DNA from 2 places in the Modestobacter sp. URMC 112 genome. Region 2 is predicted to be linked to the other one. Evidence: predicted binding sites of a transcription regulator. Region 2 holds the regulator's gene; the other holds the start of a gene.

Region 1 (3,825 bases), 1.4 Mb from region 2:
CCTAAACTGAACCCGTGAGGCCAGAGACCGCCGGAGCCCGGCCTTCGTCCCTGCGGGCCGGCAACCTGGCGCTCGTGCTGCGCACCGTGTGCGCCGCAGCGGAGCCCCCGTCGCGGGCCGACGTCGCCGGCGTCACAGGCATGACCCGGGCGACGGCGGCCCGGCTGGCCGACGAACTGGTCGCCGCCGGGCTGCTCGACGAGGTGGAACGCGCCCCGACGGCCCGCCGGGGCCGCCCGGCGACGCCGCTGGCGCCCGGGTGCCGGTTCGCCGCCCTCGGGTTGCAGGTCGATGCCGGGCTGCTCGCCGCGCGGGTCCTGGACCTGCGCGGCCACGTGGTCGCCGAGCAGGTGGAGGACGGCGACTTCGTCGGCAGCGACCCGGTGCCCACCCTGGAGCGCCTGAGCGGGCTGGCGCTCGAGCTGGTCGACCGACTGCTCCCACAGCTGCGGCTGGTGGGTGCGGGGCTGGCCCTGCCCGGCATCGTCGACGTCGCGGACGGCGTCCTGTTGCGGGCGCCCAACCTGGGCTGGTCCGACCAGCGCCCGGCCGACGTGCTGGCCCGGGCCCTGCCCGAGGACCTGGTGCCGCTGCTGGGCAACGAGGCGGACCTGGCCGCCCGGACCGTCGCGGAGACCGCTCCCGGCCGGGCCGGGCCGTACCGCGACTTCCTCTACCTGTCCGGCCAGATCGGCATCGGCGGGGCGGCCGTGCTCGCCGGGCAGGTGATGACCGGCAGCTCCGGCTGGGCCGGGGAGGTCGGCCACGTCTGCGTCGACCCCGCCGGCCCGCCCTGCCGGTGCGGCTCCACCGGCTGCCTGGAGCAGTACGCGGGCCGGGACGCCCTGCTGGCCGCCGCTGGCCTGCCCCGCGGCTCGGCCTCCGGCGTCCTGGCCGCGCGGGCCGCCGAGGGCGACCCCGATGCGCTGCGGGCCCTCGACACGGCCGGCTGGGCGCTGGGGGTGGCCCTCGCCGGGGTCCTCAACGTGCTCGACATCCCCTCGGTCGTGCTGGGTGGCCACCTCGCCGAGCTCGGGGACCTGCTGTGCCCGAGGGTGGAGGGACACCTGGCCCGGCGCGTGCTCTCGGCCCGCTGGCGACGGCCGGCCATCGCCGTGGCGCCCGCCGCACCGGGTGCCGGGGCGACCGGCGCGGCGCTGCGCGCCCTGGACGCCGTCCTCGCCGACCCGGCGCGCTGGCTCACCCAGCCCTGAGCTCCCTCACAGTCCGACGAGCTCGTGCAGTGCGCCGACCTCGGTGCGGGTGAGCCGGCGGATGGCGCCGCTGCGCATCCGGGCCAGCTCGATCGGGCCGATCGCCGTCCGGGTGAGCCGGGAGACCGGCAGCCCGACCTCGGCCAGCAGGCGGCGGACGATGTGCTTACGCCCCTCGTGCAGCACGACCTCCACCACCGACTGGCCGGCGTGGGTGTCCTTGAGGGTGAACGAGTCGACGGCGACCGGGCCGTCGTCCAGTTCCACTCCCTTGCGCAGCCGCTTGCCCAGGTCGCGCGGCACCGAGCCGGAGACCTGCGCGAGGTAGGTCTTGCGGACCTCGTAGGAGGGGTGGGCCAGCCGGTGGGCCAGCTCGCCGTCGGTGGTGAGCAGCAGCAGGCCCTCGGTGTCCTGGTCCAGCCGGCCGACGTGCACCAGCCCGGTGGCGAGGTCGCCGACCATCTCGCCCACCGAGGGGCGGCCGCGCTCGTCCTTCATGGTGGTGACCACGCCGTAGGGCTTGTTCATCGCGTAGGTGACCCGGTCGTTGCGGACGTCGATCCGCGCGCCGTCGACCGCGATCTGGTCGTTCTGCGGGTCGACCCGGAGCCCCTGCTCGGTGACCTGCCGGCCGTTCACGCTGATCCGGCCCTCGGCGATCATGTCCTCGCAGACCCGGCGGGACCCGACACCGGCGCGGGCGAGCACCTTCTGCAGCCGCTCGCCCTGCCGGTCACCGGAACCCTCCGGCTCACGGTCGCCCGGGTGCACCGGCGCCAGTTCCATGTCCTCGGACCACACGCCGTGCTCGTCGTCCTGCGGCGGGCCCCCAGGGCTCTCGGTGCTCATCCCTGCCAGTCTCCCACCCCGGCGCGCGCAGCCCGGCCGGGTGCGTTCCGGACGACTGCGGATCTGGCAGATTGGGCTTCTGAGCTGCGCTTTCACCTTGCGCGAGCCGCCTGACGTCGGTAACATTCGAACAAGCGTTCGAGCGGTCCGGGAGGTGTCCATGAGCGAGGTGCGGTCGGCTCTGGACGCCTTCGCCGCCGAGGACCTGCACGAGTTGACCGACGGGCTGGTGCTCGACCGGATCGACGCGCTGGTGCATGTGGTCAACGCCGCCTCCGCGGAGCTGTCCCGCACGGTGCGGCACGCCGAGGTCACCCAGGCCGTGGAACACGACGGACTGAAGAGCCCCCGGTCCTGGCTGATCGGGCATGGGCTGCTGTCGGCGACCGAGGCCGGACGGGTTGTCCGGGTCGGGCGGGCGTTGGAGCACCTGCCCGCGGTCGCGGCCGGGTTCGCCGCCGGGGAGATCACCGCAGCCAAGGTCGACGCGATCGCGGCGATCACCACCCCGGACAAGCTGGCCGCCGCTGCGGAGCAGGGCGTGGACCTGGCCGCGATCGATGCCGACCTGGCCCAGCTGGCCGCGGTGCACCTGCACGAGAAGGTCGTCGAGACCGTCCACCGGTATGTCGCCGCACTAGACCCCGACGGGCCCGAACCGGACCCCACCGAAGGACGCCGGCTGGGCATCGCCCGGCACGCCGACGGTTCGCGGTCCTTCCGCGGTGACCTGGATGCGGTGGGTGGGGAGAAGTTCGAGGCCGCGCTCGAGTCGCTCGTACAGGCCAACCGCCCCGACGGCGACTTGCGCACCCGGTCCCAGCAGCTGGCCGACGCGCTGGTGCAGCTGTGCGACAACCAGCTCGCCTCCGGTCAGCTGCCGACGCTGCGGACGGTGAAGCCGCACGTGGTCGTCACCCTCGACGTCGAGGACTTCGCCGACCCGGCCACCGGCGCCGGTGCGGCCCAGACCGGGTTCGGCGCGCGGATCTCCGGCGAACGGGCCCGCTGGCTGGCGTGTGACGCGGCCATCTCCCGGGTGGTGATGGGACCCGGCGGAGTACCGCTGGACCTGGGGCGCACCCACCGGGTGGTCACCCCCGGACTGCGCCGAGCGGTCGTCGCCCGGGACAAGACCTGCGTGTTCGCCGGATGCGGCGCCCCGCACTGGTGGGCCGACGTCCACCACCTCGTGCACTGGGTCCACGGCGGCGAGACCAACCTCGAGAACTCAGCCCTGCTCTGCGAACGCCACCACACCAAGGTCCACCACGGCTTCCGGGTCGAACGACCACCCGACGGCCGATGGCGCACCTACCGCCCCGACGGCACCGAGATCCTCATCGGCCCACGCGTCTGACCCAGTGGCCGGAAGCTGCCCTGCTGCTGCGGCAGCCCAGACATGTACCGGTCGACGGTCGTCAAGGACCGTTGCGCCGGGTCGCACCCCCGCGGTCTCGTCAGGACTCAGGACGTCGGTCGAGCCTGCAAGGGCGTCTGACTTGCGTGGCGGAGCTGCTCAGCGGATGTCGGCACGGCGTACCACGTGGCGACGTCCGACTCGTCGCCCTGAGGCGTCCAGGCGACCGCGGCATGTGTGGTCACGGTCGCACCCGGGGGCACCGGAGGAAGCGACCAGCCGAGTTCGTCCGGTCGCCGCGAGAAGAACCCGTACCCGGTCGGAGGATCAGCAGCATCTCGGATGAGACCACGCCAGTCGGAGGGCAGGACGCCTTCCTCCACCTGGAGCTCGAAGAGGTCG
Region 2 (3,825 bases):
TACCCCTCCGGGCACGTGGCCAACGCCGTGCTGATGTGGGGTGTCGCGCGCTGGCAGGTGGTGGAGTACGGGTTGTCCGAGCGGCTGCAGCGGGCCGCCTGGGCGGTGAGCCTGCTGGGGCCGGTGGCCACAGGAGTGGCCATGGTGGCCCTGGACTTCCACTGGGTCACCGACGCGGTCGTCGGCGCCGCCGTCGGCATCCTGCTGTTGGGCGTGGTGCACCTGCTCGACCAGCAGGTGCTGTCACGCTGGGCCGGTGCCCGAGCAGGCCGTTCACCGGCGTGACCAGGCCGGTCGCCGACGGCGCACCGGTCCGGTGCTGGCCGCCGTCCCGCTCGCGCTCACCTGGGCGGTGCTCCCGGCCCTCCCCGCCGGCGCGGAGACGACCGCCGGCGCCACGGGGGCCTTCGGGGCTCCGGTGACCCGGTGCGAGATCGGCGACCCCCGGCTGCCGGAGATCTCCGGGCTGACCACCGCCGGGGCGACGCTGCTGGCGATGAACGACGGCGGCGCGCAGGCCGAGGTGTTCGCCCTCGACGCCTCCTGCGCGGTCGGTGAGGTGCGCTCGGCGCCGATCGACCCGTACGACCCCGAGGACCTCGCCCTGGCCGCGGACGGCACCCTCTGGCTGGCCGACATCGGGGACAACCAGGCCAGTCGGCAGACGGTGGCCCTGATCGGGCTCCGGCCCGACGGCGCCAGCACCATCACCCGGCTGACCTACCCCGACGGGCCGCACGACGCCGAGGCGCTGCTGCTGGCGCCGGACGGGACGCCGTACCTGGTGACCAAGGAGGTGCTGGGCGCCAGCGGTGTCTACCGGCCGGAGACACCGCTCGCCGACGGGGCGACGCTGCCGATGGCCAAGGTCGCCGACCTCGGCTTCACCCTCACCGGCACACCGGGCGGACCGGTCGGCCGGGCCGGCCAGCTGATGGTCACCGGGGGAGCGGTCTCGGCGGACGGGCAGCGGCTGGCGCTGCGCACCTACACCGACGCCTACGTCTGGCCGCTGGCCGACTCCGACGTCGTCGGGGCCCTCCAAGGGGCTCCGGTCCGGGTCGCGCTGCCCGAGGCTCCCCAAGGGGAGGCGATCAGCTTCGACGCCGACAGCCGCGGCCTGCTGGTCGCCGGCGAGGGACTGCCGTCGGCGGTGACCGCGGTGCCCTTCGACGCGGCGGCGGTCCCGGTCGCCCCGGCCGGCGCGAGCGACCCGGCGGCCGGGGCGGTGGCGGTTACCCCGGCGCCCACCGAGGTGTCGGCCGTGGTGGCCGGCGTCATCGCCGCACTGGTCGCGACCGTCGTGGTGTGGATCTGGGGCCGGCTGCGCCGGTTCGGCTGACCCACCCGCCGGGACCTGTGCCGCCCCACCGCCTCGTCCGTGCCCCGTCCTCAACTGCGGTGCCGGTCGGCACCCGCCGTCCGGTCCGGCCCGCACCGAGGGGTGGGCAGGCCGGACCGGACGCGGGTCAGAGGCGGCGCAGCACGGTGACGACCCGACCGAGCACGGTGGCGTCGTCGCCCGGGATGGGCTCGTACGCGGGGTTGTGCGGCAGCAGCCAGACGTGGCCGTCGCGGCGCTTGTAGGTCTTCACGGTCGCCTCGCCGTCGATCATGGCCGCGACGATCTCGCCGTTCTCCGCGGTCGGCTGCTGGCGCACCACCACCCAGTCGCCGTCGCAGATGGCGGCCTCCACCATGGAGTCACCGGTCACCTTCAGCATGAAGAGCGTGCCGTCGCCGACCAGCTCGCGGGGGAGCGGGAAGACGTCCTCGACCGCCTGCTCGGCGAGCACCGGCCCACCGGCGGCGATCCGGCCCACCATCGGCACGTAGGTCGGGACCGGCGCCGGGGCCTCGTCCGTGCCGGCCGCTGCCGCAGCGGTGCCGACGGCCGGTGCGTCGCCCGGGACCTCGCCCGGGAGCCGGACGTCGAGCGCCCGCGGTCGGTTGGGGTCGCGGCGCAGCCAGCCCTTGCGCTGCAGGACCGAGAGCTGGTGGGCGACCGAGGAGGCGGACGACAGCCCGACGGCCTCGCCGATCTCCCGTACCGAGGGCGGGTAGCCGCGCCGCTCGATGGAGTCGCGGATGACCTCGAGCACCCGGCGCTGGCGCTGCGTCAGCCCGTCGCCGGACTCACCCCGGTCCGGGAACTCGCGCACGGTGCCCCCGTCGTCCCCCGCGGTCTGCTGGCCCGCCCGCTTGCGCCGGGACGTGCCCGCCGAGCCGCCGGGTGTCCCGTTGTCGACCGCCATGTGTCCCCCTCGCCCGGTTGTCCGGGCACGTCGTCCGCGCACCCTTGATCGACACGGACAGTAGCGCCTCCGACGGCCCGTTTCAAACACTTGTTCGAAGCAGACCCGTGTCGCGGTGGATCCGTCGGCGTCCTGCGGTAGACATCGGTCGGCACCCCGGTCGAACACGCGTTCGACCACGTCAGCGGTGCCGGGATGCGAGGAGCGGGTCCGATGGCGAGTGTGCAGCTCAGTGACCGACCGGTCGTCCGGCGCGGGTCCGGGGGGCGCCGACGGGTTGCCGGGGCGGCGCCGCGGGCGGCCGTGGTGCCGATCTCGGCGGCGCGCAGCCGGGCGGTCCCGTCAGCGGAGGCCAGGCGGGCGGCGGGGGTCCGTGCGCCGGGTTCGGCGCCCGGGCGGGCTGCCGGGCTCCGCCCCGCGGGGCCGGCGCCGCTGCCGGGCGGAGTGACCGCTGCCCGGGCCGGTCGGGTCGGGGTCGCGCCCGCGCGCCGGGTCGGCGCCCCCGGGCCGGCCCGCGGCCTGGCCCCGCTGCGACTGACCCGACGAGGCCGCCGGGTGGTGGCCGCGCTGTCCGTGGCCGCCGGGATCGCCGTCGCGCTCGCGGCCACCGCCGTGGTCGGCGGGAGTCCGGGAGGGCTCCAGCCCGTGGGGGACAGCAGCGTCGTGGTGCGGTCCGGGGACACCCTGTGGTCGATCGCCGGGGACGTGGCGCCGGAGGAGGACCGCCGGGCCGTCGTGGACGCCATCGTCGAGGTGAACGACCTGGACGGCGTGGGGATCGTGCCGGGCCAGCTGCTGCAGCTGCCCTGAGTCCTGCGGCTCCGCCGGGCCGCGGGTTCGCCTGCCCCTCCCCGCAGCGCCGGGTCGTCCGGTACTGCCGGGTCCGCCGGCGGGCCTCGTCGGCGGGTCGACCGACCTCCGCCGACGAGTCGTACTGCAGCGCCGTCCCGTGTCGACCCGGGTCCCGTCGACTCGTCCCCCCGGTCGGCCCGGCCGCCGGCGGGTCGGTGGGGCTCCATGGCCGCCCCCACCTGCCACGGAGCGCCGTGGCGCCGCTGTCCCGGCTCGTCCCAGGCCTGTGACGGGAGGGGTGGATCGGTCGGCCGGGTCGGCCGGGAAGACGACACGCCCTGCAGCGCTTGCACACCTATAGGGGTGGACGTACGGTCCAACCACAACATCTAGTAGTTACACGGATGTAGGGCATCCACAGCCGATCCCCACGTTCTCCCCTGGACGTCCACCGGATGTCCCCGGGTGGGTCCACAGGGCGGCTGCGGGGACCCGGCGGGGGCGGCGGTGCAGGAAGCCGTCGTCCCACCGGTCGCGACACGTCGGAGAGGAGGTGCACGGCGCATGCGTTGCCCCTTCTGTCACAACCCGGACAGCCGGGTCGTCGACTCCCGGGAGACCGACGAGGGCTCGACCACGCGGCGCCGGCGCGCCTGCCCCGGCTGCGGTCGGCGGTTCACCACCGTCGAGGAGGCAGTCCTCGCGGTCGTCAAGCGCAGCGGGGTGAGCGAGCCGTTCGACCGCGCCAAGGTCGTCGCGGGTGTCCGCCGGGCCTGCC

The links. The regulator LexA, encoded in region 2, represses DNA repair genes until DNA is damaged. The targets are predictions, from matches to a motif close to TCGAACANNTGTTCGA.
Region 1: a site for LexA is predicted at 2,190-2,205, ahead of ACWIX6_RS13075 (DUF222 domain-containing protein). Genes of this name have one in related genera too.

The regions. Positions count from the first base shown of each region.
Region 1 covers NZ_CP199957.1:2,794,600-2,798,424, forward strand. The annotation lists gene ACWIX6_RS13065 (ROK family protein) at 15-1,214, shown strand; gene ACWIX6_RS13070 (pseudouridine synthase) at 1,221-2,063, opposite strand; gene ACWIX6_RS13075 (DUF222 domain-containing protein) at 2,224-3,423, shown strand; gene ACWIX6_RS13080 (hypothetical protein) at 3,531-3,825, opposite strand, start outside.
Region 2 covers NZ_CP199957.1:1,417,214-1,421,038, forward strand. The annotation lists gene ACWIX6_RS06760 (phosphatase PAP2 family protein) at 1-285, shown strand, start outside; gene ACWIX6_RS06765 (hypothetical protein) at 257-1,342, shown strand; gene lexA (transcriptional repressor LexA) at 1,470-2,255, opposite strand; gene ACWIX6_RS06775 (LysM peptidoglycan-binding domain-containing protein) at 2,700-3,065, shown strand; gene nrdR (transcriptional regulator NrdR) at 3,612-3,825, shown strand, end outside.